Regions from separate parts of the Rossellomorea sp. FS2 genome, predicted to be linked through region 3. Evidence: riboswitches for the same ligand, from Rfam matches in the RefSeq annotation. Region 3 holds a riboswitch; each other region holds the start of a gene.

Region 1 (3,274 bases), 150 kb from region 3:
CCCATACGGAACGAGTGTGACCGTCGACCAGGAAGGCAATATGGTCGAAAACGTTGAGCCTGCCGTGAAGCATCAGGCAAAACGTACCGTCACCGTCGCTGGCTGGGTCAAGCAAGGTAACCAATAACGCAGAATCAGCCGCAGGGATCGCTCCCTGCGGCTTTTTTTTATTGAGTCAGTTCCTTCTCGAGATTCCGGTCAAGGACGAACACTTCGATCCTTTCACCGGACCTGGTGCTGATATCGCTATGACTTGTAAGGACGTGGCAGTTCGTCAGCTTTTCCACGACGGCTTCGAATTTTTCCCCGTACATCTCCCGGAGGATCTGCCTCATCTGCTTCACGAGCTTCCGTCCATTATCATGTTCCACCAGATGCTTTTCTTCTACGGTGAGGACGCCCTTGAACCGTGCGATCACCATATCTTCGACGATGTAGGTCCTCGTTTCCTGTGGTCCCCTCCCGATCAATTCCCTTTGGAGCTTGATGAAGGCTTCGCTCAGCTCGGCCTCTAATCGTTTTTTCGTTGCCATAAGATCCTCCTGAATTCCGCGTACGTCTTTTCAACGACAATCGTACGTCCATAAGGTAGGGGATGTCAATCCTATTTTTTTGTATTGAAGTAATAGAAATAATAAGATTGAGTGAGTATTGGGTAGTAAATTGAAGTTATTTATAATATTTTGATTGAATATGACTGTTTTATCGGGTTTTTCCTCGTTTACAACGGAATGAACTCGGAGTAATATCAATTTCATAAACAACAGCATCAACCGGCCTAATCTCGAATGAGAGCGGAGGAACCAATTTTTTGGGGTTAATTCTACTGTGTAGAAGGGATGAGAAAACTCTTTCGCCATCCTACCCGTCAGCTAACTTCGTCGGCTAAAGCGAAGGAGGTCCACAAGACCGCCTTAATCAGGGGGCATCTCTTGTTGCAGACATCTGTGACGTGAGGGGCAGCCTGTGTATGTAGGTCTTTTTATTATGCCTATACGAAAAAGAATACGTGGAAGACAGAATGCAAAGAAGGCATGAAGCCTGCTGGGCATTAAGTAGACCAATGTGTGCTTTTTCTCCAATTCTATGAAGATCATGTTCATGATTTTCACATGGGGAAGAAGTGTGCGTTGGTCTATTTTGTTCGGTCTGGGCCAAAAAGTAAAGGAGGAATCAAGATGGGGGATGTGTGGATGATGGTCATCACGGGCGTACTTACCTTGGCGATGGCAGGACTATTGAAATGGTCCGGGTCCATTGTGGAACAGGGAAAGGATGAAGAGAAATGATGATGTTGGCGATCGCTCTGATCCTGGTGTTCTATCTGTGTTATGTGTTGCTAAATCCAGAGAAATTTTGATATGGGGTGAAGGAAAGTGGTTTCCACGATTGGTTCAGTTGTACTTATCATGTTCATTGTCATTCTATTGGCAAAGCCTGTAGGGCTCTATCTAGCACAGGCATTCAATACGGAGCGGACGCGCCTTGACCGGGTATTCCTCCCGGCAGAGAACATCCTCTTCCGGCTCGGCGGTGTCCGGGCGATCAATCAGACTTGGAAGAGGTATGCAGCTTCCCTGCTTCTGACGAACGTATTCATGATCGCGCTCGTGTACCTGGTTTTCAGACTTCAGGGGGTACTTCCCCTGAATCCGGCAGGGATCAAAGGGATGGATGCGTCCCTTGCTTTCAATACGGCCATCAGCTTCATGACGAATACCAATCTTCAACACTACAGCGGTGAAACCGGTTTGTCGTATCTCGCCCAGATGGCGGGCGTTCTCTTCATGATGTTCGCTGCACCTGCAACCGCGTTGAGCGGGGTGATGGCCTTTATCCGGTTGTTAGCCGGAAAGGGGGCGGGGAATTTCTTCGTTGATTTCATCCGTTCCATCACCAGGGTGCTATTGCCCCTAGCGTTCATCACCGGCTTGATCTTCGTGGCCCTTGGGGTACCACAGACGCTTTCACCATCTGTTACCGTGCAGACCGTGGATGGTGGGAGTCAGGAGATAGCACGGGGTCCCGTAGGCTCATTCTTATCGATCAAGGAGCTCGGGAACAACGGTGGTGGATTCTTTGGAGTCAACTCGGCTCATCCGTTTGAGAATCCGGGGTCGTTCAGCAATATGCTCCAGATCGTTTTGATGTTCCTTCTGCCTACGGCGATTCCCTTCGCGTATGGAAGGATGATCGGGAATGAGAAGCAAGGACGCCTCTTATTCGTCTCGATGATGATGATGTTCGTTGTCATGCTCTCCCTGTCAATGGTGGCGGAATCGCATGGAAACCCGGCATTGAATGCTCTCGGAATCAATGGGGCGAGCATGGAAGGGAAGGAAGTCCGGTTTGGTCCCGGGGAGTCGATCCTGTATGCCATGGTGACGACGGCTTCAGAGACGGGTGCGGTCAATACCATGCATGATACGCTTACGCCTTTGAGCGGGATGCTGACTCTGTCCAATATGCTCCTCAATGCCGTATTCGGTGGTGTGGGTGCCGGGTTCCTCAATGTCATCATGTATGTCCTGATCGCCGTTTTCCTATCGGGATTGATGATCGGCAGGACTCCGGAGTTTCTTGGTAAGAAGATCGAAGCCCGCGAGATGAAGCTCATAGCCGTCACCATGCTGATCCAACCGCTCCTCATACTTGGTGCATCGGCCATCGCCCTTTATGTCCATGCAGGGACGGATGCCATCTCCAATCAAGGGTTCCACGGACTGACGCAAGTCATGTATGAATTCACGTCGTCTGCAGCCAACAATGGATCAGGGTTTGAAGGCCTGGGGGATGCCACGCCATTTTGGAACATTTCCACGGGGATCGTCATGTTCATCGGGCGGTACTTCGGAGTCATTACCATGCTCGCTGTCGCTGCATCCCTGGCCAAGAAGCGGCTTGTTCCGGAAAGCATCGGAACCTTCCGTACAGATTCTCCCCTATTCGGCACCATCTTCGTGGGGACGATCATGATCGTGGGAGCGCTGACGTTCTTCCCGGTCCTCGTGCTGGGACCTGTTGCAGAATATTTAACACTATAAGCTGGAGGGATAAGAAATGGGAAACCATTTGTTGAAGGATCAGGAGGAGGACATCATCTCACCGGTAAGAGAGGTGCCGTCGCCTTCTGTTGATAAGAATAGCAAGGACTCATCGTTACTATGGAACGCACTGAAAGAATCAATCATGAAGCTGGACCCTAGAAGGATGGTCAAGAATCCCATCATGTTCGTAGTGGAATTTGGGTTCTTCATTTCCTTCATCCAGGTGT
Region 2 (3,274 bases), 160 kb from region 3:
TTCCTTTAGATGGTTCAAATTTCATATATGCCTCCCAGAGGGCGATCAAGCCGGTCTGGTAATAGTCATGATGATTCTTATAGATGCGCAGGGTGTGGATGATTTTGTGGATCATCTGGCTGTACTGTTCATGGACGAGTTCAAATGGTTCCATCTTCGATTCCTTTTGAGCAGGCGCCGCTCTGTTTTCCCGGTATATCCACAGTAAGGGAGAAAAGGATGGGTGGCAAAAGCCCCAATCAGCCCTGCATCAGGGGGTAAAGCCGCTTGGACCTGTGGATAACGGAAGTTTCTTTTAAGAAAACCTCAAGTTTTCTGTCAATTCAAGAAAAGTGAAAATTGATTAATGAATTTGTCATAATTTATGGTGAGGTTGTCTACACAGATATACAAATATTGCCACTGTCTTCTTATATGATAGAGTTCATAGATTGGAGGGACGAGTGGATGAGAATCGGATTGGTTGTGTTGGGACTATTGACCTCCTCGGTGGTGATCGGAGGCAAGTATCACTGGGAAGGGGAGGTGAAGGAAGTGCAGGCGTCGGCTTATGCCTCGCACCAGGATGTGCTGGCAGGAGAACGTGCAGAAGCGGAGGAGAAAGCAGAAAAGGAAAGGCATCGGATGCAGATATTGGACAGGATCAATGGGTTACCACGTGATGTTCAGCCGCTCTTCAGGGAAAAAGCGGCCCAAGGAAAGCCTGTACGCATGATGATTGCCGGGTCATCCTCGACATCGGATGAAGCAGGAGCCTGGCCGGATACGGTGAAAGAGGCCTTGACGAAAGAATACGGAGAAGAGCTCCTCTCCGTCTCCATCCATGAAGTCGGAAGAAGGACATCCAGAGAGGTGGTGAAGGATGGACTTCATCTTCCACTGGCGAAAGAAAAGCCGGATCTACTCCTTTTGGAACCGTTTCTTCTTGCGGATAATAGTCGCATCGATATGAAGGAAAGGCTGAAGAATCTTACTGCCATCCTGGATGCGTTCAAGAAAGAGAATCCTGATATCATGATTCTTCTACAGCCTTCCAACCCCATCCCCGATGCTCACTATTACCCAATGGAAGAGAAGAAGCTGAGAGAGTATGCCAAGGATCATCACTATCCATACATAGATCATTGGAAGGCTTGGAAGGATGTCGAATCTCAGGTGACAAAGAAGGAGCTGCCGAATAAGGATGGGAATGCAGTATGGGCGTCCTTCATGGTGGATTATTTTGTGGATAAGTCCCATTGAACCCGGCGTGTGCCGGGTTTTACTTTTAGCTTTAAATAGATCTTTGTATACACGAAATATCCTGCAAAAGGTAAAAAACCTAATAAATAACTATTCTGAAATATCTTTATTTAAAAAACATTTGACAGTATATCGATTAAAGTTGTATATTATATTTTGTGGACTTCTAAATAAAACTTTATTAGGATAATAAAGTCAACCCACTACAACTAAATAGTATGGCTTAATCGATCGAGCGGAGGAATCATGCAAGTGGTATTTCAATACCTTGGGGTGAATCCTTTTACCAGGTAGGGAACTCTCAATCCCGAATCCGACAGTTAACTCCGTATGCCAGTTGAGAGAAAGAACCTTTATTTTTCAACCAAAAGGCTGTTCTTTCTTAAGAACGGTCTTTTTTTGCTTTACGCACATCATCCAAGAGGGGGACCATCTATGAAAAAAATTCGTTTCGGTTTAGCCACCCAGATCTTCGTCGGGTTGATCCTGGGTATCCTTGTCGGGGTCATCTGGTTTAATGACCCGCGTGTTGCTACGTATCTCCAGCCGTTGGGAGACCTTTTCCTTCGTTTGATTAAAATGATTGTCATTCCGATCGTCATCTCCACTCTCATCGTCGGTGTGGCAGGTACCGGGAACGGAAAGGCTTTCGGCCGTCTTGGGGCAAAGACGATCATCTACTTCGAGGTCATCACGACCGTCGCCATCATCCTCGGGATCATCCTGGCGAACGTGTTCCATCCTGGAAGTCACGTCAACCTAGGATCTGTTGAGAAGACAGACATCCAATCCTACGTGGATACATCAGAAGACCAGAAAGACAAAACCATCGCAGAAACCTTCCTGCATATTGTTCCGACAAACTTCTTCCAATCCATCGCGGAAGGGGACATGCTGGCCATCATCTTCTTCTCCGTGCTATTCGGACTTGGAGTGGCAGCCATCGGGGAACGGGGGAAACCGGTCGTTCAATTCTTTGACGCCGTTTCCCATGCCATGTTCCACGTCGTCAACATGGTCATGAAGGTCGCACCACTCGGCGTATTCGCCCTGATCGGGGTAACCGTATCTAAATTCGGGATCGATTCCCTGGTATCACTCGGCAAGCTTGTCGGCCTCGTCTATGCGGCCTTGATCTTCTTCCTGATCGTCGTATTGGGACTGGTGGCCAAATGGGCCGGAGTGAACATCTTCACTCTACTTAAATACTTGAAGGATGAGCTTCTACTCGCCTTCAGTACATCGAGCTCCGAGACCGTACTTCCACGCGTCATGGAGAAGCTTGAAAAGATGGGTTGCCCGAAGGCCATCGTATCCTTCGTCGTACCGATCGGGTACACCTTCAACCTTGATGGATCGGTCCTGTATCAGGCCATCGCCGCCCTGTTCCTCGCGCAGGTCTACGGCATCGACCTTTCCATCATGCAACAGATCACCCTCATCCTTGTCCTTATGGTGACATCGAAAGGGATGGCTGCTGTACCTGGTACATCCTTCGTCGTCCTCCTTGCCACGTTAGGTACCATCGGGGTACCGGCAGAAGGCCTTGCCTTCATCGCAGGGGTCGACAGGATCATGGATATGGCCCGTACCGTCGTCAACTTAACAGGTAACACACTTGCCGCTATCGTCATGTCCAAATCAGAAGGACAGTATGACGCAGATCATGGAAATGAAGTCATGAAGGCTGGTTAGGAAAAACCTCCGCTCAAGAATCGATTGAGCGGGGGTTTTTTTGTCATTCATTCTTTACAAATCCCTAATATCTCTTCCATATTCCCTTCATATCCAGGGGCTAGACTGGATGAAAAAGGCGAAGGATGTGGACCGCATGTTCCATTTGATCAAATCAGACTACAGGGCATATGGGTTATCCCCGAAAGGATTGATCATCAGCTTCTTCAATGCTTCGACCTTCTGGCTTGTTGTGATGTACCGGATCGGGCACGCCCTTCATGTAAAGCGGGTGCCGCTCATTCCCAGGATCCTCCGGTCGGCAGGTATCATCTTCTATGGTGCCGAGATTTCCTAC
Region 3 (3,274 bases):
AGAGGATAAGGGGGATGATCAGGAACGACAGGAGATGGATGAGGATGTCCCCCAGGATGGATATGGAGGCGGCACGCTCTCCGAAGATTACCCCTGCGATGACCCCAAGGACCAGGGCAACGGTGATTTTCGTGATCAGGGATATGCTTTTGTATTTCGTCCATAATGACTTCATAGTTGGTCCCTCTTTTCTTACGATTGTCATCATATAAAAAAGCCCGGAGAGGGGCTTAGAATATGCTTAAATGTCGATTCTTCCCTCGGAGGATCTCAAAGACCCCGTAGAGGAACAGGCCGGCCGCCACGATGGCCAGTAGCCATTGTCCGAAAGGCTGCTGGGCAATTTCGGATAGTGCCCCGTCCAATCCCTTGGTTTTATCGGGGTCAGCCGTGATGGCGGTCCGGATGAAGAAGTATCCTACGAGAAGGAATACGATGCCTCGGGCAGTGAGACCGATTTTTCCGGTCCTTTTACTGAACTTCCACTCGTGCTTTGACATGCTTCCTTTCTTGAATTGCTTCGCGAATTTTTCTGTATAAGCCGAGTAAAGCTCGTGAAGCGCGAATCCGATGATAGCCAGCCCGATGATGCCGACAATCCATTGACCGAAAGGCTGGGAAAGGAGCTTTGCAGACATGGTCTGCTCAGAACTCGAGCCGCCTTTGGCGTGAAGGGCGATGGCAATGGCATTGAAGCCGAGGATCCCGTAAGCTGCACCCGTAAAGATGTGGGTAATCCTCCGTACGATGGATTTCCCCTGATCTCCGTGGTATTCAGGATCGGTAATGGCTTGGATTAAGCTCCAGATGACCACGCCGAGAAGTCCGATGCCGACGATCCATAATAATACCTCACCGAAAGGCTTGGATGCAATGGCTGCGAATGCGCCGTTCGAGTCAGATGTGCTTCCGCCCACTCCGAAAGCTGCCATGACGGCCAGGGCGCCAATCAGCATGTAGACGAGTCCCCTTGATATGAATCCTATGCGGGCGAACCCCCTGATCCATGGTTTGATATCCTTTGAGTTGTCCTTACCGGAAGGCAGGACCGATGTAATGTCAGCCATGGCTACTTCTTCCCTTCAGTTTGCATTTTATAAGCAATATTCCCTAAACGCAGGGTTCGAAACCATGGACGGAGCAAGTAAATGATGGTGGTTCATCCATTTCTCATTCCCCGCGAAAAAAAGGCTAAAATAGTTATAGACAACGAATGTGTCTAGGAGTAATATATCTATCATCAAAGCTGGTTGCTTTATATCATATCATCGCTTAATTCTGCAAAGAAGCGGGGGACCCGAGTTCATTAGGGGTGAATCCTTTTTAAGGTAGGGCTGCTTCCATGGCCCGAATCCGTCAGCTAACCTCGTAAGCGTAAATGGGAGTGAATGAACCTTGGAATCGTATAGACGATGGCCACAGGCTTAGTTCCTGCGGTCTTTTTTGTGCCTTCATTTAATGAATCAGCATGATTCATCATGGAAGATGAATGAACAAGTGGAAAACAACAAAAGATACGAAAATATCAGTAAAGTCAGTTGGAGGAGTACATCATGAAAAAGCAATTCGCCGTTATCGGTCTTGGAAAATTCGGGGGGAACCTGGTGGAGGAATTGAGCAGGCTTGATACAGAGGTGCTGGCAATCGATCTGCACGAAGAGGTGGTTCAGCGCTACGCGGATGTGGCGACTCACGCCGTCCAGGCCAATGCCATGGATGAGTCCGTATTGAGATCCCTCGGCCTCCGTAATTTCGATCACGTGATCGTATCATTCGGAGAAAGCGTGGAGGCGAGCATCCTGACGACACTGCTTCTGAAAGAGCTGGGTGTCAAGGAGGTCTGGGTGAAGGCGTCGAATGCGTACCATCAAAAGGTGCTTGAAAGGATCGGTGCCGACAAGGTCATCCATCCTGAACGGGACATGGCGAAAAAAATCGCTCATCATATGACATCGGAGAAAATCATCGACTACATCGAACTTTCAAAGGAGCATAGCATCGTAGAGGTCAGGGCTTCGTCCAAAGTTGCGAACCGTACGCTCATGGATCTTGACGTCCGTGCGCGGTATGGATGCAATATCATTGCCATCCATCGCGGGGATGAGGTCATTGTCTCACCGAGTGCAGACGATACGGTTGAACTGGGAGATCTGTTGATTGTGATCGGCCATAATCGCGATATCAATCGATTTGAAAAAGAAGGGGTATAACCATGAAGTACAGGGTCATCCATTTAAGTCCACCGCAGCTGCTGGTGGCAGTCTTTGCCTTTTTCATCATGGTGGGTATGGCTCTCTTGAAGCTTCCCATCTCGACGACAGAGCCGATCACGTGGCTCGAAGCCCTTTTTACGACAACCTCAGCCATGACCGTGACGGGGCTTGCCGTTGTCGATACCGGTTCCGTCTACACCATTTTCGGTCAGATTGTCGTCATGTGTCTGATCCAGCTTGGAGGGCTGGGCATCATGTCGTTCGCTGTCCTGATCGTCATGATGCTCGGGAAGAAGATCGGATTCAAGGAACGGCTGTTGCTGCAACAGTCGTTGAATCAGACCTCTGTGGGCGGGGTGATCATGCTCGTGAAATACCTTTTCACCTTTTCATTGCTGGTGGAGGGGATCGGAATGACCTTCCTTGCCACTCAATGGGTGCCCCGATACGGGTGGTCAGAAGGCTTGTTTTATAGCCTTTTCCATTCTGTTTCCGCTTTTAATAACGCCGGATTCGGTTTGTGGCCCGACAACATGATGCGATTTGTGGGGAATCCGGTCATCACCTTCACTCTATCCTTCCTTTTCATCATCGGTGGGATAGGATTCACCGTCTTGGTGGACGGGTGGAAATCACGTGCGTTTAAGAAGCTGTCCCTCCACTCGAAGATCATGATCCTGGGTACGCTTTTGATCAATGTGGTAGCAACGATCATCATCTTCGTCCTGGAGTATAACAACCCGGGTACACTGGGACCTCTTTCTCTCGGTGACAAAGGATTGGCTTCCTACTTTCAGGCCGTGACACCGAGGACCGCAGGGTTCAATACGCTTGATTATGGTGAGATGGAAAGTCCGACTCTTTTCTTTACGGTCCTTCTCATGTTCATCGGGGCAGGAAGTGCATCCACAGGTGGGGGGATCAAGCTTACGACATTCCTCATGATCCTTCTCGCGGTAGGTGCCTTCTTGAGGGATAAAAAAGAAGTCAAGATCTTCCGGCGCTCCATTGATCAAACGGTCATCCTGAAATCCCTGGCGATATCCACCCTTAGCGTCCTT

The links. Region 3 has a riboswitch for cyclic di-AMP ahead of ACNA6I_RS17265 (potassium channel family protein). Riboswitches for the same ligand answer to the same signal wherever they lie in the genome.
Region 1: linked by a shared signal. The riboswitch ahead of kdpF (K(+)-transporting ATPase subunit F) and the one ahead of ACNA6I_RS17265 (potassium channel family protein) in region 3 are both predicted to bind cyclic di-AMP.
Region 2: linked by a shared signal. The riboswitch ahead of ACNA6I_RS16555 (cation:dicarboxylate symporter family transporter) and the one ahead of ACNA6I_RS17265 (potassium channel family protein) in region 3 are both predicted to bind cyclic di-AMP.

The regions. Positions count from the first base shown of each region.
Region 1 covers NZ_JBLRVS010000005.1:321,099-324,372, forward strand. Annotated here, with positions in the region: gene wrbA (NAD(P)H:quinone oxidoreductase) at 1-127, shown strand, start outside; gene ACNA6I_RS17990 (DUF2294 domain-containing protein) at 168-533, opposite strand; cyclic di-AMP (ydaO/yuaA leader) riboswitch at 766-902, shown strand; gene kdpF (K(+)-transporting ATPase subunit F) at 1,292-1,360, shown strand; gene kdpA (potassium-transporting ATPase subunit KdpA) at 1,410-3,044, shown strand; gene kdpB (potassium-transporting ATPase subunit KdpB) at 3,061-3,274, shown strand, end outside.
Region 2 covers NZ_JBLRVS010000005.1:11,616-14,889, forward strand. Annotated here, with positions in the region: gene ACNA6I_RS16545 (sigma-70 family RNA polymerase sigma factor) at 1-154, opposite strand, end outside; gene ACNA6I_RS16550 (SGNH/GDSL hydrolase family protein) at 448-1,242, shown strand; cyclic di-AMP (ydaO/yuaA leader) riboswitch at 1,453-1,591, shown strand; gene ACNA6I_RS16555 (cation:dicarboxylate symporter family transporter) at 1,678-2,937, shown strand; gene ACNA6I_RS16560 (serine O-acetyltransferase) at 3,047-3,274, shown strand, end outside.
Region 3 covers NZ_JBLRVS010000005.1:170,935-174,208, forward strand. Annotated here, with positions in the region: gene ACNA6I_RS17255 (dicarboxylate/amino acid:cation symporter) at 1-175, opposite strand, end outside; gene ACNA6I_RS17260 (DUF1206 domain-containing protein) at 231-1,067, opposite strand; cyclic di-AMP (ydaO/yuaA leader) riboswitch at 1,260-1,390, shown strand; gene ACNA6I_RS17265 (potassium channel family protein) at 1,554-2,210, shown strand; gene ACNA6I_RS17270 (TrkH family potassium uptake protein) at 2,213-3,274, shown strand, end outside.